DNA from 3 places in the Paenibacillus sp. 22594 genome. Region 1 is predicted to be linked to each of the others. Evidence: riboswitches for the same ligand, from Rfam matches in the RefSeq annotation. Region 1 holds a riboswitch; each other region holds the start of a gene.
The links. Region 1 has a riboswitch for cyclic di-AMP ahead of ACTJKB_RS29875 (C40 family peptidase). Riboswitches for the same ligand answer to the same signal wherever they lie in the genome.
Positions count from the first base shown of each region.

Region 2: linked by a shared signal. The riboswitch ahead of ACTJKB_RS24580 (hypothetical protein) and the one ahead of ACTJKB_RS29875 (C40 family peptidase) in region 1 are both predicted to bind cyclic di-AMP.
Region 3: linked by a shared signal. The riboswitch ahead of ACTJKB_RS25865 (hypothetical protein) and the one ahead of ACTJKB_RS29875 (C40 family peptidase) in region 1 are both predicted to bind cyclic di-AMP.

Region 1 covers NZ_JBQENA010000018.1:14,748-22,728, forward strand. Annotated here, with positions in the region: gene ACTJKB_RS29855 (hypothetical protein) at 108-401, shown strand; gene ACTJKB_RS29860 (4a-hydroxytetrahydrobiopterin dehydratase) at 632-919, shown strand; gene ACTJKB_RS29865 (c-type cytochrome) at 1,047-1,406, opposite strand; gene ACTJKB_RS29870 (GNAT family N-acetyltransferase) at 1,502-1,987, opposite strand; gene ACTJKB_RS29875 (C40 family peptidase) at 2,316-2,807, opposite strand; cyclic di-AMP (ydaO/yuaA leader) riboswitch at 2,813-2,955, opposite strand; gene ACTJKB_RS29880 (C40 family peptidase) at 3,345-3,773, opposite strand; cyclic di-AMP (ydaO/yuaA leader) riboswitch at 3,831-3,969, opposite strand; gene ACTJKB_RS29885 (hypothetical protein) at 4,191-4,988, opposite strand; gene ACTJKB_RS29890 (M1 family metallopeptidase) at 5,033-7,042, opposite strand; gene ACTJKB_RS29895 (YwhD family protein) at 7,160-7,666, shown strand; gene ACTJKB_RS29900 (AbrB/MazE/SpoVT family DNA-binding domain-containing protein) at 7,794-7,981, opposite strand, start outside.
Region 2 covers NZ_JBQENA010000009.1:111,363-119,343, reverse strand. Annotated here, with positions in the region: gene ACTJKB_RS24595 (glycoside hydrolase family 5 protein) at 1-659, shown strand, start outside; gene ACTJKB_RS24590 (glycoside hydrolase family 43 protein) at 682-2,310, shown strand; gene ACTJKB_RS24585 (hypothetical protein) at 2,383-2,568, shown strand; gene ACTJKB_RS24580 (hypothetical protein) at 2,657-3,109, opposite strand; cyclic di-AMP (ydaO/yuaA leader) riboswitch at 3,244-3,414, opposite strand; gene ACTJKB_RS24575 (glutaredoxin family protein) at 3,730-3,969, opposite strand; gene ytxJ (bacillithiol system redox-active protein YtxJ) at 3,966-4,292, opposite strand; gene ACTJKB_RS24565 (SDR family NAD(P)-dependent oxidoreductase) at 4,521-5,243, shown strand; gene ACTJKB_RS24560 (ThuA domain-containing protein) at 5,269-5,916, shown strand; gene ACTJKB_RS24555 (MerR family transcriptional regulator) at 6,099-6,461, shown strand; gene ACTJKB_RS24550 (thioredoxin family protein) at 6,500-6,835, shown strand; gene ACTJKB_RS24545 (CHAD domain-containing protein) at 7,019-7,912, opposite strand.
Region 3 covers NZ_JBQENA010000010.1:166,032-174,012, reverse strand. Annotated here, with positions in the region: gene ACTJKB_RS25885 (phosphotransferase) at 1-27, opposite strand, end outside; gene ACTJKB_RS25880 (GGDEF domain-containing protein) at 42-1,268, opposite strand; gene ACTJKB_RS25875 (GH36-type glycosyl hydrolase domain-containing protein) at 1,321-3,702, opposite strand; gene ACTJKB_RS25870 (flotillin family protein) at 3,898-5,319, opposite strand; gene ACTJKB_RS25865 (hypothetical protein) at 5,343-5,915, opposite strand; cyclic di-AMP (ydaO/yuaA leader) riboswitch at 6,075-6,229, opposite strand; gene ACTJKB_RS25860 (hypothetical protein) at 6,456-6,587, opposite strand; gene ACTJKB_RS25855 (InlB B-repeat-containing protein) at 6,788-7,981, opposite strand, start outside.

The sequences.
Region 1 (7,981 bases):
TATATTCTTATTTATCGACAGCATTCCCTTTTTTGTGAAGTCATTTTTTCGGCTATAATGAGTAAGGCAGGTTATTATTCATCTATGGAGAAAACGGAGTGATTGACGTGGGTGTGAAGCATGGCAGAGATTACAGTGATATTTTGAGTGAACTGACAGAAGCGGTAGGAAGAATTTCTGACGGGTATGTATTTTTTGAGATGGAACCTGATGAGTGGCGGGAGCTGCCGCAGGAATCGAAGATGGAGGTCTGGGAAGCGCTCGCTGAGGATTTGTTCTACGCCTTAGGTAATGAACCGGTTATTGAGGTTGGCAGTGGCGTTGTAATCTACGATAAGGAAACACACCGGATAAATATTTTGCTGGGCGAAGAGGATCTGGCTTCAGTCCTCCTGGTCTAATAAAAGTCCTTCCCCAAGGCGGCCGGTTTGCCCGCACCCTGTGCCGCGTGGTAAAATTGATGAAGCCGAGTACTATTTGCCAGGGTTTGAGAATACAATAAACCGAAAAATAGCCTTCATCCTGGCGCATCCCTTGGACTTTTAAAGCTGAGGGATGTTTTGTTTAAGGCATCAGGTATCATTGCATTGAGAAGGCATTAAGCTGTTAATTTAGTAAGGGAGGAAGAACATTGCAATTTACGGAGGAAGAGCTGCGGGAGCAGGTGAGCAAGCTGGAAGGATGGAAGCTGGAACCGAGTACCCTGGTGCGCAAATACATGTTCAGCGAATATATGAAGGGCATTGCTTTTGTGGATGAGGTTGCAGCGATATCGGAAGCATTCGAGCATCATCCGCATATTACGGTCGATTACAAAACCGTTGTCCTGCGTCTGTCTGCCATCGGTGAGGATGGCCTTACAGCGCTCGATATCCGGCAGGCCCATGAATTTAATGAGGCTTTTGAGAAGAACCGTTAAGACTCTTACCCATTTAGGCCAATTTAGATTGGGAATTCATAACCCTTATATAAAAATGCCCGGTACAGGATCAATATGATCTGTACACGGGCATTTTGTGTTCCATATGATGAGATAAGAAGTATGGTTATTTCTTCTCCGCAAGCCACATCGCTACATTCGCGATCTCTTCAGGCGCCAGCTTATCCTTGAAAGAAGGCATCTGTCCGCGGCCTTTGGTGACAATGGTGAAAATCTCTTCTGCGTCATGCTTGCCGCCTTCCTGCTGGAGGCTAGGGCCTACACCGCCCTGAAGCTGGTCACCATGGCAGGTGATGCAATTAGCCTTCTTTACTGTGGCCTCGGCGCTTGCCGCATCCATCTGCACTTCCGGCATCGTTGGTTTGTTCTCCTCGGCGACTTCGGCTTTGCCGGGCAAGGTGAACATTAAGATTACCGCAAAGGCACAGGCGGCAAAAAACAAACCGCTCATGATCCATTTCTGCATCTGCATCCGTCCCCTCCATGTAAGCTGCTTCCTACATTATACAAGAAGGTAAAGCGTTATCATAGCGTTTATGACAAAAAAATGAATGGTTTGTGCTATTTGTCATAGACCATGCAATAAAATGGCTTGTCGCCCGTCGGAGTCCGGCGTTCATAAGTATCCGTAATCGTAAAACCACTTTTTTGATAAGCACGAATGGCTCTCTGGTTCCAAGTAAGCACCTCCAGATCTATCTCGCGCTCCGGATATCGTGCCAGGGCTGCCTTGACGATGGCGTTCATGAACAGATGACCCATGCCTTGCCCGCATAGATCAGGCCGCATACCAATTCCTAGCCGAACTACACCTTCCATAGGGAATAGCTGTGCGAAGCCACAGAGAATCCCTTGACTGTTCACCACCGAGACGTATTGCTCACTCCGCAGCCGGGGATCGCCGAACTCAACGTCCAAAGCCTGCATTTGCTCCCAGGACATCCAGCCATAAATGTTGTACGGAGGTTTGTAGATCCATTCACAAATTTCTGCAGCGTGATTAACTTCCATGGGGACAACGTAAAAAGTTACCGGAGAACTAATCATCCGCCATCCGCCTCCCTTCAGAACGAAACGTTATATCATAATTATATACAAAACATTTCCATTTCGGCGCATAAACAATATATTTTAAAAAATTCCAAAAATCGCGGTTTTTTATGTTTTGCAAATAGTGAGTAGGGTAAGTAACTTTTGTAGCAAGTGTAAACGGCTTCGCCGTCCTTTTAAGGACGGTTTCCGTTTCAGCGAGAAATATAAGGATAATTTATTGCGTGAAACATATAAATTCTTATCTTTGGACAAAAAAACAAGCCCCCTCCAGGATTTCGGCAAAAATCCTGGATAAGAGCCTGTTCGGTTACAAAATTACTGATTATTGCACGTCGTCATTATCTTGGGAATCGGAAGCTACCGTTTGATAAGCATCTGTGCTCATGATTCGTTTGGCGCCAACGTAGCGGTTGACGTAGTAGCTGTCATTCAGCGAGCTGATGGTTACACCACGCTTGGAAGAAGCGTGTGCGAACTTACCTTCTCCGACATAAATCCCGACATGGGATACCCCTTTGCCGCTTGTATTGAAGAATACGAGATCTCCCGGTCTAATGTTATCGCGGGATACGGCAGTACCCATTTGGTACTGGGAACCAGACTGGTGAGGAAGGTTGATTCCCATCTTATCAAACACATACATGGTAAATCCGGAGCAATCAAAACCGTTAGTGGAAATTCCGCCTGATACGTACTTAGTTCCGATGGATTTGTCGATAACCTGATCCATTTTAGAGTCTGCGAAAGCGCTTCCTGCTCCGATGGTAAGAATGATCGAAAAGCTGAGTAGTGCTGCTGCTAGCTTCTTCTTCAAAAGTAAATACCCCTTCCAAATGCCTACGAGGTTAGCTTAAGGGTTCGGTTGAAGGTCCCCTATGACCCCTCTGTAAATAGGAGGTCAATTCACCCAAAATCGGTTCCCCCGTTTCCCTAATGATTAAGGAACTCGGCACGACGATTGATTAGATTTAGCTTACGGATTAAAACAATGACAAAACCTTTGTAAATCAGGTTTGAATAATTACAAAAATGTTACTATCAACTCACTGCGATAATTGTAACAAAGACAGAAGCACTTGGCAATCACTTAAAGCATATTAATACATATTTTTTGAGCCTTTTAAGAGGAAAAGGCTTGATTTACGCTGATTCTTTACGCTATAAGTTAGCTGCATGGAAGATCCGCCTGGAATATTTATCAAAAAGGTGTTTCAAAGCTCTAAAAAGCGTGTAAAAGGGAGAATAAGGAAAAGGGAAAACCCGGAAAATGATTACGGCAATAATCAGCTCCGGGCTTGTATAAGTTACATTTAGTTGTTAGAGGTGTAATGGTGAGGGGATAAAGCTTCAATTAATCGTAGGCAACAGTTTTGTAAGCTGTAGTGCTCATCACTCGTTTAGCGCCAACGTAGCGGTTGGCCCAGTAGGCTTGACTCAGCGAAGTTACAGTTACGCCGCGTGAGCTGGAAGATTGTGCGAATTTACCGCCTCCGACATAAATGCCGACATGGGAAACTCCCGAACCAAAAGTATTGAAGAATACCAGGTCACCTGAACGCAAGTTGTTCCGTGATACGGAAGTACCAACGCTGAATTGAGCCTTGGATGTGCGTGGCAGGGTAAGTCCGATACTTTTAAAAACATACGAGGTAAAGCCGGAGCAATCGAAACCGTTTGTGCTAGTGCCCCCGAACTTATAGGTGGTTCCGATGGTTTTTGCGATAACGGTGTCCATCTTGGAATCGGCGAAAGCGCTGCCAGCTCCGATTGTGAATACCATCACTAGTCCAAGTGCTGCTGCGGTACATTTCTTCTTAAAATTCTGACTTCTCAAAAGATGTACTCCTTCCAAGGCCTGCGAGGTTAGCTTAAGGATTCGGTAGAAGGTTCCCCTATGACCCCTCTAAAGCGAGATCAATTCACCCAAAATATGGTTCCCCCGCTTCCCGGTGCAGGGAATTTGGCGTTTTATGCACCAGAAGAGCGACGTGCCGACAATTTGTAAATGCTCTGGAATGTTAACGTGTTTGAATGTGCTGCATTTTAAAGATTACAAATTTGTTACTAGTAGTACAGGCATCATTGTACCAGAGGATTTACAGTTTTGCAAATACTCTTATTCACTTTGTAATCCAAAAAAGAGTCCCGCCCCCTCAAGGAGCAGTGACTCTTTTATTATGCCGGTTGAGCGGCTTAATTATTGTGGGAATGATTTACTGGACCAAAGGTGGTATTGAGCGGCGATTCCCCACATTTTGAAGAGTGTAGTGGGAAGTGGAGAGAACTGCCGTAGCAGAAGTGCTGGCATCCCCGGCCATAAGATTGATGCCGCTCCGCAAGCAAGCATCATTACCAGACCCCCTGCTCCCATCACAAGGGATAATCCCACAGAAGGAAGGATCACCTTCAGGCACACCAAGAGAGAAGAGAGAGTACCTGTGCCACCCGTATAACCGAACTGCATGTACAGCAGTACTTTTCGGATGAAGAACAGATATAGCAGCCAAGCCAGAATGTAGGGTGCCAGTTTCAGCAATAGCTTATAATCCAGAATTCCGCTTAACAGCAGTCTGTACATTTTGGGAAGAAGCCAATACAGGGGCAGAGCTGTAAGCACCCATTCTGCAAGACTGAACAACATTACCGGAAGCCCATACAGCCGCATACCCGGAAAAAAGAACATCCCGCGCTCCCCCTTACGCTCCTGATGGAGCTCATGGAGCAGTCCTGCGCGGATGAATGGGGAGAGCAGCAGCCTTAATGCGCTTAGCGCCAGCAGCATCCAGAGCCAGTGCTGAACACCGGAATCGGTGCCCAGTGCGAGCTGGCCCTCCACATAATACAGCAGTCTGCCTATCCCGCTACCGCCCGCATCCTGATCAGGATAACGCAGCAGTACCGGGACTACGGCGCTTTTAACGAACTTGTACATGAAATAACCCCAGAATAGCCGGTAGATAAACAATAGAATCAGTATATAAAATTGCTCTTTCATGCTGTGCCAGCCCCGGGATATCGATCTTTTCACATTCCTTCACCTCACCAGACAAGAGTTCCGAGCAGATTTTCAATCAGGTTGGTTATGCTAAGCGTCCATCGTGAGAGCGTGTCCTGCTCCAGTTCCGCGAGTCTGAAATTATTCAAATGCTTACTCTCCAGCAGGATGGAATGCTCGGGATCAATCTCTGCCGATATCAGCGGCGCTTTGTAGGACAGCTGAAACGTAGTTTGCTTGTCTTTTCCATTCCAATACCGCTGAACGGTATATCCATCCGAAAATGTAAACTTTACTGGCACATCCCCGTACTGGCTGCCTTTGTTGCTCACGGCGACTGATGAATCATAACGAAGGCCATCTGTGTCTCTCCCCTTTTTGTGAAGAGTGTTGACAATGTTATCTATGGAAAAATCAGGAGCGCCGCCACTATAAACATATTGAACGAAATACGTCTGCCACGATTTTTTGGTCACTTTTTCTACGGTCTTTTGAAAATCAGCTGTGGAAGGGTGCTGGAAACGGTATTTGCGGGCATAGGTGGCCATGATGGCATCCATCGTTTTGGTTCCCACTTGCTGCTCAATGTCTTTGAGAACCAGTTTGCCCCGGATGTATACGTTGCGTGTATAGGCATCGTCTCCGGTGTATTTCCAGGTCTCCAGATTGAGTGGCTGTGATGAGGTTACCAGACTGGCCTGAAGCGCAGTGTTGGAGGCTACCCCATATTCCTGTTCCATCAACCGGTCTTCTGCATAAGAGGTGAAGCTCTCATCCAGCCAGGCTTCCTCAAATTCATTGCTGGCTATCATGCCATAAAAAAACTGATGCCCGATTTCATGGATGACCGTACGTTCAAGCTGCGTGCCTGGGGCATCTTCGGCTGCGCCGAAGGCAGTGATGAGTGTGGGGTACTCCATCCCGCCTGCGCCATTCCCTGCCTTTGGCGGGACGACGATAGATAGCGTGGAGTAAGGATAAGAACCATACCATTTGCTGAAGGCGCTAAGAGCAGCTTTGGCCGCCTGGAAATACCGCTCCTGTAAATCCTTATGCAGCGGGTCCAGGTAGAGTTTTATCCTTACCCCGGGTACTCCAGGTGCAGAGAAGGCTTCCTCGGCAACCGCAAAGTCGGGAGAGGCCGCCCAGGCGAAATCATGAACATCATCGGCGTAGAACTGGTAAATCTTCTGGCCCTGCTTCAGCCTGGCGGTCTTCACCGGGAAGCCGGTTGCTGCAACTGTATAATTGGAGGGCACGGAAAGAGTTACACTGTAGATCCCAAAGTCGCTGTAGAACTCGGAGGTACCGTGGTACTGATGCAGATTCCAGCCTTCTTGTTTTGCCCCCCGGGTGCCAGCAGGCTCATATACACTAATCTTGGGAAACCATTGTCCAGCCATTACAAAGTCACCTGAAATCCCCATGCGGGCGAATATTTTAGGCAGCTTGACCTCATACTTCAGCCTGAGCGTAACGCTTTCTCCTCCGTTCACCGGTTCAGGAAGATGCACCTTCACCAGTGTCTTGTCATTCACATTGCCATCGTCAGGCTGGACATACTGCAGACGCTGCATGAGCGAGACGCCGTCAGAGGTCCGGAGATCGGTCAGAGTCATGCTGCCGTATCCATTCGCTGGCATTCTATCCCCGCGTAGTGTTCCTCCGGATTCTTTCATAAAGGTGGTATCTTCGGAGGCAAAAGCATTCGGATAAAGGTGGAAGTAGAGGTCTTGTACCGGTTTTTGGCCGGGATGGGTCCAGGTCACCGTCTCAGAAGCCCTTAATGACCCGGCAGAGGGGATTAGCTGCGCGTCAATATGATATTCGGCCACCCGTTCGCTTAGCGCCTCTGAGACGGGGATCGGCTTACTCTCCGGGAGAACGGGTTGCGGAGCTTTGATCTGTGCAGCTAGAGGGGACTTGGCCTCTTTTGGTGCGGCAGCCGTCAGAACAGCGGGGTTGTGCCCTGATAACGCCCAAATTCCACCTCCTAGGGCGAAGGCGGCGAAGGCCGCAAAGATGAGGGTGTACCTTAATGACTGTGGCTTCATACTGTGATTCCTCCCGTGACAAGCATCTACGGGATGTATATGTTTGCATTCGGCGCATTATTAGCTAAAATTAAATTATATTCACGTTCTATTAGTGAAAGGGAAGGATGTGCACTTGTGGATAACAACCAACCAGAGGGTAAAAAACCGATGGCTCTGAATATCGTAAATGCCAAGAGCAAGCATAAAGGCTTCGGAGCAGGCTCCATCGATTTGAACAATGTATCGCCGGTTATTATTGACGGCGGTGTGGCCGTTATCGATATCGGTGCCATGCATGCCAAGAGCAAAGTGGAGAAGGGAATTAAATTCAGCCCGAACCGTGACGATGTGCCGGACGGAAGACAGGTATGGGTAGTCTGGGTAGCCGTGGATCGTACCCCGGAGGGCCAGTCTTACGGCGGGATTACTGCCTGTGAGATGTGGATTGACACTGAAGCCCGCCGGGGCTGGAAGATTCTTGCCGATCATGTGAACAAGCTGGATTCTGCCCTGAAGCGCAGAGTGATTCTGGAGGGGCTTGGAGCAGTTGACAAAGCAGCCCTAAAATCGCTGCTGATTGCCCATAATGCAGAATGGTGGGACGCGTCGGCCGAAGAGCTAAAGGCCGCATTGTCGGAATAAGATTACCACCGGTGTCTATGAGGACCAATAAATTGCGTTTCCAAAAACAGCCAAGCCCTCCAATTCAGGAGAGCCTGGCTGTTTGTATTGTGTATGAAAGTACAGGATGCCGGGTATAGCACTGATCCTATGATCTGTTGAGCAGGTTGAGCTTGCGCTTGAGCTGGCTAACGCGGGCTTGGCTGATGCCAAGCACCTCTGCAAGCTCCTTCTGATTGGCATAGGGATGATCCTCTATAGCCTTCTCCAGGCGCTGGCTCATTTCCTCTGTCTTTGTCCGCCGCCCCCCGCGGATGGGCTCAGGATTAAAATCTG
Region 2 (7,981 bases), on a different contig from region 1:
CAGAGAAAACCTGGAAGGCAATGGATGTTCAAAAACGTTATAAACCGGTAGATGCAGAAATGGCCGCTGGCAGTGCGCCAGTCTCACTGGATTTTCTGCGCGGATTTTATGTGGAGGCTTATCGGAGAATGCGCCGTTATCTTCCAGAAGACAAGGTTATCGTTATTCATGATGGCTTTGAGCTTAAAGTGTGGAAGGACTTCATGAGAGAGACCGAATTTAAAAACGTAGTGCTCGATACGCATCAATATCTGATGATGGCAGAGGTGTACGGCTGTGAACAATCGCCAGAGGGCTATGTCAAATATGTTCAGGAGTACTTGTTCAAGGATATCGAGGAAATGGCGGAATACTTCCCGATGATTTGCGGGGAATGGAGTTTGTTCAATTCGTATGGGGTCGGAGTCGATACAGCAGGGGGATTGTCGCCTGTGAATGGAGTCAAATCGGGCGAGGACCGTTTAAGTGCCGCGAGCCGAAAAGAACTGTACAGCCAGGTTGCCAAAGTGCAATTGGAAGCGTGGAAAAAAGGCATCGGTCATTTTTACTGGAACTATAAATTGCTGCTGGATACGGTCAATGAGCCGGGGTGGATCGGTTGGGATAGCTGGGATTTGGGGAAATGTGTAAGTCTCGGCTGGTTTCCAGTGGAGTCCTGAGTGTACGATTGGAGGTAACAAAATGATAAGAAACCCAATACTTCCCGGATTTAATCCAGACCCTTGTATTTGTAGAAAAGAGGACGATTATTACCTTGCCGTATCATCCTTTGAATGGTTTCCAGGGATTCCGGTGTATCATTCAAAGGATCTGAAGAACTGGGAGCTATACGCTCATGTGCTTACTGACGACAATAAGGTTGATCTGAAAAAACTGCCGTCCGCCAAAGGGATATGGGCTCCTTCCCTAACTTACTGTGCAGAAGAGGATTTGTTTTATGTCGTATTTGGGGTGATGAACTCCATGAATGCCCGTTATTTTGATGTGGATAATTTCCTTATCACGGCGAAAGACATCAAGGGACCGTGGAGTGAGCCGGTTTATTTGCATTCGGCCGGTTTTGATGCGTCGATCCTGCACGACAGTGACGGACGAAAATGGATTGTATCCTTGGACTGGGAGACCCGAGAAGGATATGAAAAGCCGGGAGCAATCTGTCTGGTAGAGTACTCACCGGAGAAGAAAGAAGTAGTTGGTTATCCTAAGAGAATCTGGACAGGTGGCACTGACAGAGGGTGCATCGAGGCGCCGCATCTTACCAAGCGTGGAGATTATTATTATATGATGTGTGCCGAAGGCGGTACCGGTTATGGACATAGCGTAACTATGGGGCGGGCCAGCAGTGTGTGTGGGCCTTATGAGAAGGACCCGATGAATCCGATCGTGACCTCCATACCGGGTGAGTTCTACGAGAGGCATGACCCGGATCATTTGAAGCCTAAATATTTCAATCCGGATTCGGTGCTGCAAAAATCAGGACATGGAAGCTATGTGGAAACTCAGCTCGGTGAAGTGTATCTGGTACATCTTTGTGCAAGACCGTTCGTGCCGGAGCTGCGCTGTACGCTGGGACGTGAGACAGCCATACAGAAAATGAAGTGGACCGCAGACGGTTGGCTGAGGATGGAGGACGGAACGAATCTGGCTAAGGAATTTGTTCCTGAGAGCAAATTGCCAGAACATCCGGTGAATGAAATTCCGGCCTTCGATGATTTTGAAGCTGGAGAATTAGGCATACAATATTATGCGCCGAGAATAATGCCAGAAAGCTTTGCAGATGTAAAATCACGTCCGGGCTATGTAAGAATTCGCGGGCAGGAATCCAGAACATCACTTAACAAGGCAAGCATATTAGCCAGAAAACTGACATCCATATATACAACGGTGACAACCAAAATGGAATTTCTGCCGGAAGTGCATCAGCATAGTGCAGGATTGATTTTGTATTATGATAATATGAACTACATCAATTTAAGAAAATACTATAGTGAAACGTTGGGCCAAAGTGCATTATCCATTATTCATTTGGAGAATGGGGACAAGGCCGAATTAGTGGATACCAGAATTCCCGTAAATGACGTTCCGCTTTACTTGCGCCTAAATATCAGAGGACGCAAAAGCTGGTTTGAATGGAGTGTTGACGGCAAAGTATATGAAAGAATAGGACAGGACTTTGATACTACCAAGTTCTCGGATGAATATAGCAAGTATGGTGAGTTTACAGGTTCTTTTGTTGGCTTGACCTGTGCGGATCGTGTGAAGCATCAGCATTATGCTGATTTTGATTTTTTTGAATATATTGCAAATTAAGAACTTCATCATTGCCGTTCTGGCGAAACCACGCCTTATGGTGTACCTTATAAGTAAGGAGTGGTACTATTCATGAAGAAAAAACGAACGCCTTTGCTGGTAGCGGCTTCGATCCTGCTGATTATCATCAGCAGCCTGATCCGGCCGGAAGGCTCAACCTGGCTCGGAGCGTTGCAGACATTAATGCTGGGTATCGGATTATTAGGCTGCTGCATGGCTTTCTTGAGGTTCGCCAAGGGAGGCAAAGGCAAGCGCTAGGCAAATAGAGAGAGCTGTGGCAGGATGCCGCAGCTCTTTTGCCTGAATACCTGAATATATGACGTTAAAAGCTGAACGCTCCCGCTCCTCATCCGGCGGTTAAACTGGATTTCGGCAGTAAGATCTCCTGCGCCGCCATTTGTTCGCGCACCTGTCTGAGCTGCGCCTTAAGGTCGGGCACACTTCTCTGGAGAATGGTGCTGATTTCGGGCAGGGGGAGCACCATACCATACCGGAGCGCTTGTACAAGCTGATGTTCCCAGGACAGCACATTTGCATAGCAAGGCTTTTGGGCTTGCGCAAGCCGGGAGCATTGCTGTATGCACTCACGGTAGGCTTCAAGGGAGAAGGTTTGCGGGTTCAAGCTCTTTTTCAGGTAAAGCTCATAGAGCGCTGCGAAGGTCTTTATCGTAGCCTCCTCTGCCCCGGTACCCTGCCCGAGCAGCAGGCTGCTGAGTGCACAGACGTTCCTGCTGTATTTCTGAACATACTCCGCAAACCGGGCTTCGGAAGCGGGCTGAAGCGATACTGGGTCTGGCATGATCTCACGTTCCTTTCATAATATGAAATCTTTATCAGTTTAAATAATTATGCAAAAAAGCCGCAGCAGAGGAGAACCTCTGCTGCGGCTTCGGTACAGGCTTAAATAAACCTGGCGCTTAAGCTTGGCGGGTTAAGATCTCTCTCTATACGCTTACGAGGTTAGCTGTCGGATTCGGACGGTGAGAGTCGCCCTACCTTGTGAGACCGCACTTCTGCAGTCTCCTTAGGATTCACCCCAATAAGGCCTTGTGGCCCGGTGGTTCCCCCGTTTCCCGTGTGCCGGGAATTCAGCGTTCATGTAATTTTTCATGAATTACTTTCAAAACGAATCATACTGCTTCGGGGAGGTCTTTGTAAAAAAGGAAAAGGGAGTTGCTGCGCCAATTTCACGTTGAAATCGGATAATTCGAAGGAAATAAACGGATAAAACCATATATCTTACTGCATATTGGCCCATTATCTCATTCGCACGCCGGTTTTTATTTCTGCCTTAGAATGCGGACCATTTCCTAGGCAAGACAAAAGGGCATCCAGGGGCAAACAGCTCCCGGATACCCTTTTGTGCAAGTGAACCAATGAATCCGTACGCGGCATTCTCCTGCCAGCGTTCGGGTATATTTATTTCGCGGCTGCGATAAGCTCTTTCAGCTCGGGCAGATTGAACCCTTTAACGACATGTGCCCCGGAGACTGTAACAGGAACGCCCATGAAGCCCAGCTTCTCAACCTCTTCCTGATAAACCGTGCTGGTCATTACATCCCGTACTTCAAAAGGAATGTCCTGCTCCTTCATCAGCTGTTTCACCTGATTGCAGTCACTACAGTTGGCTGTGGAATAAATGATTACAGGCTGGCTCATTGGCTCACAGCTTCCTTGAGGGCATCGCGGGTGATTTTCCAGTGGGAGGTGTTCCACCGGACTTCACCATCTTCCAGCAGGAAGATTTGCGGGGACTCATGCTTGATGCCGAAATCTTCGGCAATCTGGTTGGAGACCGGACGGTCTTCAATCACATGAACCACAGCAGCGGGAGTACCAGAGCTCTGGACATAAGCCTGGAATTCTTCATTTGCCTTAGCGCTGATCGGGCAGGTGGTACTGTGCTTGAAGAGCAGCTTTTTACCGGGCTGTGCAATGTATTGATGCAATTCATCAAGACTGCGGATTTGTTGTATGGACATTTGGGGGTCACCCTCCTGGTAGTTTATTTTGCTAACAATTCGGTTGTTAACAATGATATTCCTGATTGTAACATAGTTCAAAATTAAATCAAAAGGAAGAATCAGCAGGGAATGCATGGCGGAATAGTCCAGCAGAGGACGTTGAAAAATGACAATTGCCATGCTAAGGTGTATGGGATATGGCGATTTATGTATATTGATGTCTGATAAGAGGGAGTGATCCGTTCCATGAAAAAGGTCGCTTGTGTTACCGGTGCCGACCGGGGACTCGGATTTTTCCTTGTGCGCTGGCTTCTGGAGAATAAATATAAGGTTTTCGCCGGGCAGTACCTGGAGGAATCGGAAGCGCTGGAAACACTCAATGAGAAATATAAGGAACAGCTAATTCTGGTTCCGCTGGATGTCGGCAGCAGCGACAGTGTAAAGCGCGCGGCACGAACTATTGCAGGACGCACAGGGCATCTGGATATGATCATCAACAATGCTGGAATTATTGACCGCGCGGATGATGCCACCATGCTGGTAGATATGGATGACACCGCGATGGCACGCATTTATAATGTGAATACGCTTGGCTCTCTGCGGGTGAGCAATTCGCTGATGGGCCTCCTGCTGCAAGGGAAGCAAAAGCTGATTGTGAACATCTCCTCCGAAGCCGGCAGCATCAGCCGCAATCAGCGGATTAACATGTACGGTTATTGTATGTCCAAGGCGGCGCTTAATATGCAGTCCTCCCTGCTGCACAATCATCTGCGGGTCATGGGGGGCCAGGTGATGGTTTTTCATCCGGGCTGGCTCCAGTCCTACATGAACGGTGACATGAATGATGAAGCCCCTATCCCCCCTGAAGAATCCGCCCGCAAAATTATGGGAATCGTGCAGGAGCATAAGACGCATATGGGCATGGAACCGGCTTATCTTGATCTGGACGGCAATCCCTGGCCCTGGTAAGAACAACTCTTGCTAAGAGAAAGGCGTGGATGAAAGAGTGACAGAATGGAAGGCACTGGCGCTGGGAAGCTATACAGAGGTTAAATATCATCCGTTCTCCGGTGTAGACCGCGTGTTTGAGGAGTTGTTTGCCGGGAAGCTGGACGTGAAATCCACCGAAGATTACTCATTGCTCAGTCCGGACAGCCTATCGGCTTACAAGCTTGTGATAGCGTATACGGAATTTTCGGACGACAAAATAGCTCCTGAACAGAGCGGGGCATTGCTCTCCTATGTGGCTAACGGCGGCGGACTGCTGGTGGTGCACAACGGGATCTCACTACAGCGTAACCAGGAGCTGGGAGTGATGCTGGGTGCGCACTTCACCCATCATCCGGCCTACACCGAGCTTCACATGACAGTTCCGGCAACAGGCCATCCGATCATGCAGGGGATTACTGATTTTGTGATCGAGGACGAGCCGTATTATTTTGACATGCAGCCCTATTTTGAAACGACGGTGCTGGCCGAGTATTTCCACGAGGGGGCCCATCATGCGGCAGCCTGGTGTCATGAGTTTGGGATGGGGCGTGTAGTGTATCTGATGCCGGGCCATCATCTTCCTTCCTTTTCCGTAGAGCCGTTCCGGCAGATGATTACAAGGAGCGGTCTGTGGGCAGCCGGATTACTGTAGTCCTTAATCTTATTTAACAACATCATATGGATGTATTGTGTAAAACCAATGGAGCGTTAGACTTCTGTTGGTTTTTTGGTTGTTTGGCTGCTCCCGGCGATAAAAAGCCTTGACCCTGACACTGGTGTCAGGGTTTATACTAAGAACAGACCATTTCTCATGAACCCCGGGGAGAACAGACCATGAAAATAGGTGAGCTTGCCGCACGGACGGGTGTCAGCATCCGTTCTCTGCGATATTATGAACGTCAGGGCTTGATCACTCCGCTCCGCCAGGCCAATGGATACCGAGAGTATTCGCTCTTGTCCGTGGAGACTGTGGAGACGATCAAACTGTATTTGAATCTGGGCTTATCGACCGAGGAAATCGCCGGTTTCCTGAATTGTGTACTGAAGAAAAAAGAGGCTTTCTGTGCAGAAGTGATGCCGCTGTACCGCAGCAAGCTGGAGGATATTGAGCGTCAGCTCCTGCAGCTGAACCAGATCAAGCAGAATTTGGAGGAACGGATTGCTTCCATACAGCAGGAGCAGCAGGAATCAGAATAACCTGAATAAATTCTTAGACTGATAAGGAGGAGTTATCAATGACTGTTATAAATGCCGGGAACGCAGATACCGTTCGGAGACAGCTGCAGGAAGGTGGAACTGTGCTGGTAGATTACGGAGCACCATGGTGCGCGCCTTGCCGGAGTCTTCTGCCGGTTCTGGAGGAACTGGATGAAGAGTATGGCAGCAATATCACGATCCTCAAAGTGAATTGCGATGAGCTGCCGGAGCTGGCTGCAGAAGCGGGAGTCATGGGACTCCCTACCGTGATCGTATACAATGGGGGGCAGCCTATGGAAAAGCTGGTAGGGCTGCGCCCAAAATCGGCTTATCAGGGCGTGCTGGATAAATTTGCTGCCGCGAATAGCCGGTAAACGCAGGAAAGGCAGGAAGCCGCATGATGCTTGGCTTCCTGCCTTTTTGTTAAAATATAAGAATTTATATGTTTCATGCTATAAATTATCCTTCTATTTCTCGCTGAAACGGATACCATCCTTAAAAGGACGGCGAAGCCGTTTCCACTTGTGAGGAAAAATTATAAATGGAACGAAGTGCGGTTATTTCGCATTCAATGGGAACGGTACCACTTCATTATGGTGCAGCGCTTCGAGCACTTCAGCAGTGAGACTGTCCGTGAATTCAGTCCATACCTTACGGCTGACCCCCAGCTCATCACGGCCAATGGATTGGATCACTTCCAGCCATCCCCGTTTATCGTTAATAGTACCGAGCTGCTCCTGGATGTCTTTGTAGATTTCCTCATGAGCGTGAAATTTCTGGTTGAGCGCAAAGGAAGCGGCACCGGCAGTATAACGCAATTCCTTGGCGGCAATCCGCAGCTCATGCAGCGCATCGAAGGCCTCCTTGGATTCGGCCTCAGGACCCTTGAACAAGGTTTTGCAGGTCTTTTTCTTCTGCTCGTAAGCGACTTCAAGCTCACGCATGACGACATTCGCATCTCTTTTGGCTGCCAGTGCTTCGAGATCGCTGTTAAGGAATGCCTCCCACTCGGCGTCCAGCGCTTTGCCGCATAGCTTGGGCAGTTTGGTGCCCAGTTTCTTGCGGTACTTCTTCCGCTCGTTCCTCTGGTACTGGATAACAGCCTTGAGCAGCTTAGCCGTTTTGGCTTCTCCGGCTTCCTCCGCTTGCTCCCGTCGATCCTTGAAGGATTCAATCAGCACGTCGGTGTCTCTAACCTTGCCGAGCCTTTTTTGCGCCTCTTTGAAGGTGCTGTACAGATCTGCTGTCACCAAATGCTCCGGGTCCAGAATGGACAATAGCGTCAGCAGCTTGCGGCAGTTCACTCTGGCCTGGTGGGTATCTTCATCGCCGAACTCCTTCAGCGCATCCTTACTGTAATCGCGGAAATTGATATAGAGCTTATTCAGGGCCAGCTCCCATTGTCTGGCTTTGCTGATTTGCCGGTCTTTCACGGTTAGCAGGTCAGTCATGCGGCATCACTCCTTATGGGGTTGTGTATAGCATGAGCTTTGGTGCGGGACGATTGCTCTTCATATACC
Region 3 (7,981 bases), on a different contig from region 1:
GTCTATTTTATAGCGGATATCTTTCATTTCCACATCCCCCTTTATTTACTCACACAATTCCTGCCTTTTTTCTTCGCGCGGTATAGGGCGGTGTCCGCTGATTTCATCACGCTTTCCGTGGTTTTGTATTTCTCGTTCTTCTGAGAAACCCCGATGCTTACAGTTATGTAGATTTGCTTAGTGGCTTTTGTGCTGGCAGATCTTTTTTTGGATTTGCTTTTGGATCTGCCTTTGGCGCGTAGGGTGAAGGCCCGCTTGGATATCTTGTCCCGCAGCTCTTCGAGATGAGGGAGCACATCATTGATGCTTTTACCCGGAAAAAGAATCGTGAATTCCTCCCCGCCATAGCGGAAAGCTCTCCCTCCGCCGGCAACGTCCTGTAAGGTGGATGCCACCAGCTTTAGCACTTCATCTCCGGTATCATGCCCATAGGTATCATTGAATTTTTTGAAGAAATCGATATCCAGCATCGCAATGGTATAGTTAAAGCCCAGCTTCATCATGTCCTGCTTGAGCGCCCGCCGCGAGGGCAATCCGGTAAGCTCATCGGAAAAAGCCATCGAATACGAATCCTGAATGATCGAAAGAATGAGAACCATCCCTGAAACGGCAAAAAATATCGAATACAGCAGCGGACTGCCGCTCTGATCCAGCACGTAAAACATGGCTAGCAGGACGCTGATGAATGAAATTTCCTGTGATGAGGACCGGTATACGATTAGCCTGACTATCAGAATAGCTAAAGTGACGACAAACGCAATAACAGACAGCTGCGGTATGGGAGTGACGGCATGAAGATTTACAGGTACAACATCTGTATTCAATAGATTGAGCCATTTGCTGTCTCCTGATTTCATCTGCCAAAACAGAAACAGGCACTCTGCCAGGATCAGAGCGATCCGAAGGCTGCCCCATAAACTGATGATGCCTCGTTCTCTAAAAAAAGAAAACAGCGCAATGTTCAATGGGATCACCAGACAAATAATAGAATAGATATCCTCCTTCCGCACTGCCGTACCCGGGATTTCCGGTAAATAGGTTGTGGAGGCCAGGCAAACCGCCAGAATAATCAGAATGTAGAATTCCCGGCTACGGTTAAACTTCCAGGATAATATGGCCCCCACGCCAAACATAACATACGGAGAAAGACTCGCCACCGCCAGCTGTGAATCAGACATGGCATTCGTACGGGTAGACAAAAAGTAGGCTGCCGCAATGAGAAAAAAGGGTATGGCTCTGGAAAAGAAAGCTGTAATGGTCGTTCTCAAGCTTAGGTAATTCCCTTCATGGAGTTTTTCTATGGCTCCCTATTATATCGGTTTATTGAGGTGGCAGCTTCACCAAAATGTCGTATTCCCTGCCAGCTTCCATATCCTTGATTATGCCATCTTCGATGCGGTTGCCGTTCACATACACTTCTACAGCAGTCACACCCGCCTCCCGTTTCATCGCAACATGCAGCTCAGCCCCTCTAAAGCTCCGTTTGACCGACGCCTCTTCCCAGTGTGCAGGAAGCTGCGGATGGATGCGGATCCCCGCCTCATTCCCCTGCACTCCAAACAGACCGTCAATCAGGCAGCGGTATACCCATGGCACCGTCCCTGTATTGAACAAATGGCTGGAACGTCCGGCGGTACGCGGAAACTGTCTGTAGGCCCCGCGATAATAGTTGGGGATGAACACAGGCAATTGGCCGCGTCTGACCAGATCCTCAGGGTCTGGTCCGGGGATCATTTTACGCAGCAGGCGGTAGGCATCATCCGGTTCACCCACAGCGTAAAGCGCATAGATATAAAAGGCTGCTGCATGGTTATACACCGCCCCGTTCTCGGCGGTTCCCGGATGCTTCTGCGTGACTCTGCCCACATCCTCACGCATGGCAGTGTAGGATGGCGCGAGCTTTTCCAGACCATAAGGGGTTTCCAGCTGCTCCTTGACCGCACGCATCAGCTTCTCCTGCTTCGAGGCATCCGCAGCCCCGCACAGCAGAGCCCAGCCTTGAGGGTTAATGAAAATCCGCCCCTCCGTATCCTTACTGATGCCGAATACCACATTATCATCGGTGATTCCCCGGGCATACCAGTTGCCGTCCCATAGATATTGATTAATGACCACATTTGCCTCATCCGCCGCCGCAGCGAGTTTCCTGCTCATCTCCGGCCGTCCGCTTGTAGCGCAGATGTCCGCCCAGATCATGAAGGCATAAGCAGAAGCCATGGTCAGCCAGCCGGAGACGCCTTTGCCTTTGTAGCCCACCATGTTCATCGGATCACACCAGTCGCCCTGGTCGATATAGTTCAAACCGCGCTCATCCGTTGCCTCCATCAGCCAGAACATCGCCCGGTTGATATGTTCATATACGGTAGCCGTCTCTTCCCCGCCCGCAAAAGCAACCTCTTCCTCTAGAATGGTGTAATCATTCGTTTCATCCAGATAGGTGCTCAGACAAATGGGCAGCCAGACACAGTGATCCATATGTGGAACCTGATTGATGTACTTCAGCTCAGCCGCTTCATGCAGAATGATTCCGTCCGGCATGGCACCGCTTGCATTTTGCTGGCTTAACGCCGTGAGAAACGCATTTCTTGCCATCTGTGGCTTGATATAGCTCATTCCCATATTGTCCTGGAGATAGTTTCGGGTCTGCGGGTCTGTCGTCAGGCGGTTGGTCTGGCCATGATAATACATTTGCCGGGGCAGCCAGTGATTCACAAAGTTGTCCAGTTCAGGATCAGGCGTCTTAATCTCGATGCAGCCTTTGCCCTCCTGTATATATCCCGCATATTCCCGCTCCGCCGCAGCAAAGCCATCCTCACCGCCGGAAGCCGCATTCAGGAAATACTGCTGGCGGATCTGCGCGATCTCTTCTTCCGTTTTGGCCGGACCAAAAATAAAGCGGTAGAGCTTGTCTTCACCAGGCGCAAGCTCCAGACTGTATTGCAGGACACACAGCGGCATCTCATAGCGGGCATCCCCTTTGGAGAGCTCCTCCTGCTGAACGGCCGATGGCATGCCAATCCCACCTTCACCTTCAAAAGCTTCCTGGCTGGCTTCCCAGGCGCGCGGCGGCTGATCAGCAAGGAGGAAGGTTTTGTCCTTCAGCTGCTTGATCTTCGCATAGTCCTGATATTTCTGATATGGGGTAATCGCAGAACAGACCATCCCCTGCAACTCTTCATGATACTCCGCCGACTGATTCATCCACGACATGTAGCCCACCGTAAAATAAGGATAGATGCTGAGCTTCCGCTTCCGGTCCGAGAGATTCTTCACCTTCACCCGCCATAGCTCCATGGCCTCGTCTTTGGGCAGGCTGAGCGTCATTTCCACAGCAATGCCGAGATGCTCAAGCTTCCAGACAATATTGTGCTTCCCTACAGCAAATGTGTAGTGGTCCGGCAGAACACGAACCGGCTCATACGGTGCCGAGAAAATCTCACCCGTCTCTTCATCCTTCACATAGAGAAACCGGCCGGGATGATGGGCATAGTAGGGCTGCTCCGGCTGCATGAAGGTCTTCGCTTCCAAATTCGGCGCATAGGAATACTTGGCAGGCTCAGGCTGCATAAACTGCGCGACCGCATACCCGCGGCAATTGACGTGAATCATCATCTTCTCGTTCCATAGAAACCCTGAAGCTTTGGGGAGCTGAGTGGGACTCGTCAATTCAACATATTCATTGTCTTGTGTGGCTCTAATCATCATGTATCCTCCCTTTATTCACCAATTATTCATCCTAAATCACATAGTAGTTTTAGTATAACTGTCATAGAAGAGATAGTACATTGTGGAGTGGTAACGCTCTCGGGAGCAGCAAAATAAGGGATGTCCCCTAAGTGGGACACCCCCGCTGTTTTACGAGTAGGAAGTATTATAGTATGGTATAACGCTATAGAATTACTGCTCTTTATTCCGGCCAAGCAGCCCGCTGAGCGCCTCTGTAAAATTCATGCCGGTAAGCGACTGAGTCAGTTCAGGAACCTGGGCCATGATTTTAGCGATATCACCTGTGATTTTATTCACCCCGGATGAAGCTCCATCCTGTGAAATCACTGTAATCTTATCAACCTTGGCGAGCGGGGAAGCGATTTTTTCAGCCAGCTCCGGCAGCACTTTCAGGAATTCTACTGTAAGCGCGGCTTGCGTGAACTGTTTGTACGCTTCGGCTTTCTTCTCCAGCGCCCCTGCTTCCGCCGCTCCGGCCAATTGAACAATTTCTGCGTTAGCTCTCCCCTTCGCCAGCTCTGCTTCCGCTGTTGCCAGCCCCCGTTTGGTCATGGTGGCCGCCTCTGCTTCCGCCTCAAGAATCTGCCGCTGCTTGGCGGCTTCCGCTCTCATAATCGTAGCCTGGTTCTCCGCCTCAGCAGGCTTGATCACCGTTGCCTCCAGCTCCTTCTGTCTCAGCTCAACTTCGATTTCCCGGACGGTCCGGTTTGCCTCCGCTTCCATCTGCGTGATCTTGACCTGCTCGGTAACCAGCGACTGTTTGATTTTGTTCTGCTGCAATTCGTACGCAAGATCCGCCTGCGCTTTCTTCACTTCGGTCTCCAGCTTAAAGTCCGCCTGCTTAATATTCAATTCCTTCTCGAACTGAGATTCCTTGGCGCGGGCGGCAGTTCCCGCTTCAATGGTGGCTTGATGCGCATTAGCTTTGGCAATGGAGGATTCTTTCTCCGCCTCGGCTTGCTTGATCTGAATGTCGCGTTCCGCTTCCGCCTTGGCGATGCTGGCATCCCGGCGGATGCGCTCAATTTCCGGAACCCCCATATTGTCGATATACCCTTTGTCGTCCGTAATTTTCTTAATGGTGAAGCTGACTACCTCAAGCCCCATCTTGTCGAGGTCTTCCGAGCAGGTCTCCCGCATCTTGCTGTTGATTTCGTCAGGAGTCTTTAGAATGGATTCCACCGTTAATTGTCCGATTAAGCCGCGCAAATGGCCTTCCACCGAATGCAGGATAATCGTCTCGCGGTCTTCTTCCGGCCGGTCGATAAACTGCTCACTGGCAGTCAGAATAGCAGTAGGATCGCTTTTTATCTTAATCTGAGCCACCGCCTCCAGGTTGAGCTTGATGCCTTGCTTAGAGAACATCGCCTGCGCCGGGATGACGTCGAAGCTCATCAGCATCATGGAGATGGTCTTATTGTTCTGGAAGCCGGGGATGACGAATGTCCCGCCGCCCTGGACCACTCTTTTTCCGCCAAGGCCGTAGACGATCATCGCCTGATTGGGCGGAACCTTTTTATAAGCGTTCACGATACTGAACAAAGCCAGCAGGATAACAACAACAATTGCCGAGATTAAATAAAGAATAACCATTATGTTCGACTCTCCCCCGTGATTTATAATTGTCCGATTTCCCTCTCGAAGAGGGTGACTACCGCCATTCCTTTATCCACCTTCAAAATAATCACCCTGTCGCCTTTGGAGAGCAGTTGGCCGGATTCTGCTCTTACTCCAATGGAGCGCATGGTTCCGTGCAGTACATATTTCATTTCCCCGACCGCTCCATCTGCTGCAGGTATACTGATGTACCCGAGCTGCCCTACCTGCTCATAATCCCTTTCATTCATGCTGCTGTCATACCGGGTCATCACCCGGGCCAGCACCGCATACATCACACATCCCAGAAGTAGAGCGAGCACGGTACAAATCAGCACCACTGCGAGCATCCTCATTTCGCTGAACCGGGAAAGCACGTAACCTGTACCGCCCCAGACTGTGACAAACACCATCAGAGGGAGTATGGGCACAAAGCCCGGACCACCAGCATCGCCGCCGCCCGCATGCAGATGACCCGCCAGGCCATGCCCATGAAATCCGCCGCTGAGGAGGAGTATTAGTCCAACCCAGAAGCACACAATAAATACAGTAACGATAAGAATCCCCCCTTTGAAGCATTTTAAATAGGGCATTTTAAATAGGGCATTTAAAACAACGCTTAACCTATCTAATTATCGTTGTTATGAGATTTTTAGTCCCTTGTACAGACTGCTTTTCCTTCCTGCACACGCAGCAAAAAGACCACAGAAGCGGCAGGGCTCTCCGTGGTCGGTTAATCGATCATGGCGCTCATCCTCTCTCTTCGAGGCTTACGGGGTTAGCTGACGGATTCGGGCAGCGAGATTGCCCTACCCTGCCATAGCGCCTATTCAGCACGCGGCAAGGATTCACCCCATATATCATTGGTTCCCCCGTTCCCAATTACGGAATTCAGCCATATGAGAACAGTTAATTTACATTCGGTTGTTGATTTGAATCTTACGCCTGTGGCCATTTATTGTAAAACGCCCCGGATGACAAAAGAAGCCAAAAACGCCTTCCCTCCGCGAATGAAGGCGCATTCTTTGGTTTCGCCCTTAAGCGGCCGATGATTTGCTCGCGTTTGCTCCATTTCTCGCAAGCTGTCCCAATCGTCCAAAGCCAAGGCCGCACGCACTATAAACCTTAGGTGCTTACGGTGTCGGCAGTAGCCGGGTCAAAAAATCCGGAAACAAAGGCGACCGCTGCCACTTTTCCACAATCAGTCCGTCCTCTCCGCTGTTTAAGCGGGGAACGACAACGATACCAGAGACAGGCTTGCCCATAATCTGTTAAAGCAAGCCACCCATGACCAAAAAAAACAGAGCAGCGATCCCTCAATAACAGGAGAATCGCTGCTCTGCTCACTTTTTGTGGTTTTAAGAATGAAGAGAACTGCCTTCCGCCAAGAAAAACCACTTTTGGGACAGCCCCTTTTATCAACAGCCCCAAATTACACTTGTCCCTTTTTCTCAGAGAACCGGCATTAGTTAAGTGAATCCAACAGCGTCTTCAATTGCGGGTTGAGCTTCAGCGCATTCAGGATGATCTGTAGAGCTTCTGCGCGTGTGGCGTTGCTCTTAGCATCAAATTTCCCATCTGCTTTGCCGTTTATGATACCAGCTTGTGCTTCAGCTTTGATCTCGTTTGCTGCATAGGAACCCCTCAGGTCATTGAAATTGCCTTTGGTGGTGTCCTTCGATACGTTGTTAAGGTTTAAGATGCGGGACAAAAGGACAACCATTTCCTCGCGGGTGATTGTTTTATCTGGCTTGAACGTAACATCCTCGTAGCCGCTGATAACCCCTGCCTCTGCAAGCTTCTCGATTGCGCCTTTCGCCCAGTGATTGCCAACGTCCTTAAATGCAACACCAGTATTGTTGCCGCTTTTGATATCGAATACCCGACTCAGAATCACTGCAAATTCAGCGCGCGTGATCTCACCATCTGGCTTGAACGTACCATCGTTGTAACCTTCAATCACATGGAGCTTTACGAAAGTATCGATAGTTTTTTCGGCCCAGTGCCCTTTCGTATCAGCAAGTTCAACCTTAACATTAGATTTCTTAGCTTCCTCTACCTTGGACTCGAAAGCATTAACTAAGTTTATTACATTAATAATGCCGCTATTGAATACATCAACCGCTGGTTTCGTAGGTCCAGGTGTCACTGTTGGCGTTATACTATCCGCCGGCGGACCACCCTGTGATGGTTGCCTGGATACATCTTCCCGATTCACAGTTACCATATAAGTATTGCCAGTCCCGTCTGGGGCCATTACGCTAATCTGAATCAGGTTCGCGCCCACCTGTAAGTTGTTGGCTCTATACGTATACATATTGCCGGTTACGGAACTGTAAACGGCTCCCGAAACGGTAAACGTCGCATGGGAATGCGCTGTGGTAAAAGAAAGATTGAAGCTTGAAACGGAATTAGCTACATCATTCACGTTATATTTCAGAGTTGCTGCTGCAAATGCTGGTGTCAATGTCCCCTGATCCACTGACAAGCTGGACAACTGCGCATTTGATGACGTCCACTTCGCATAGAGGGTAACGTTGGCCGCACCCATTGCGAAACTGCCGCTAACCTTGTAATCCGTACCACTTCCGTCCGCCTTCGTGTTCCAGCCTGCGAACGTATAGCCCGTCTTCACAAGCGTTCCGGTGTTCCCCAGCAC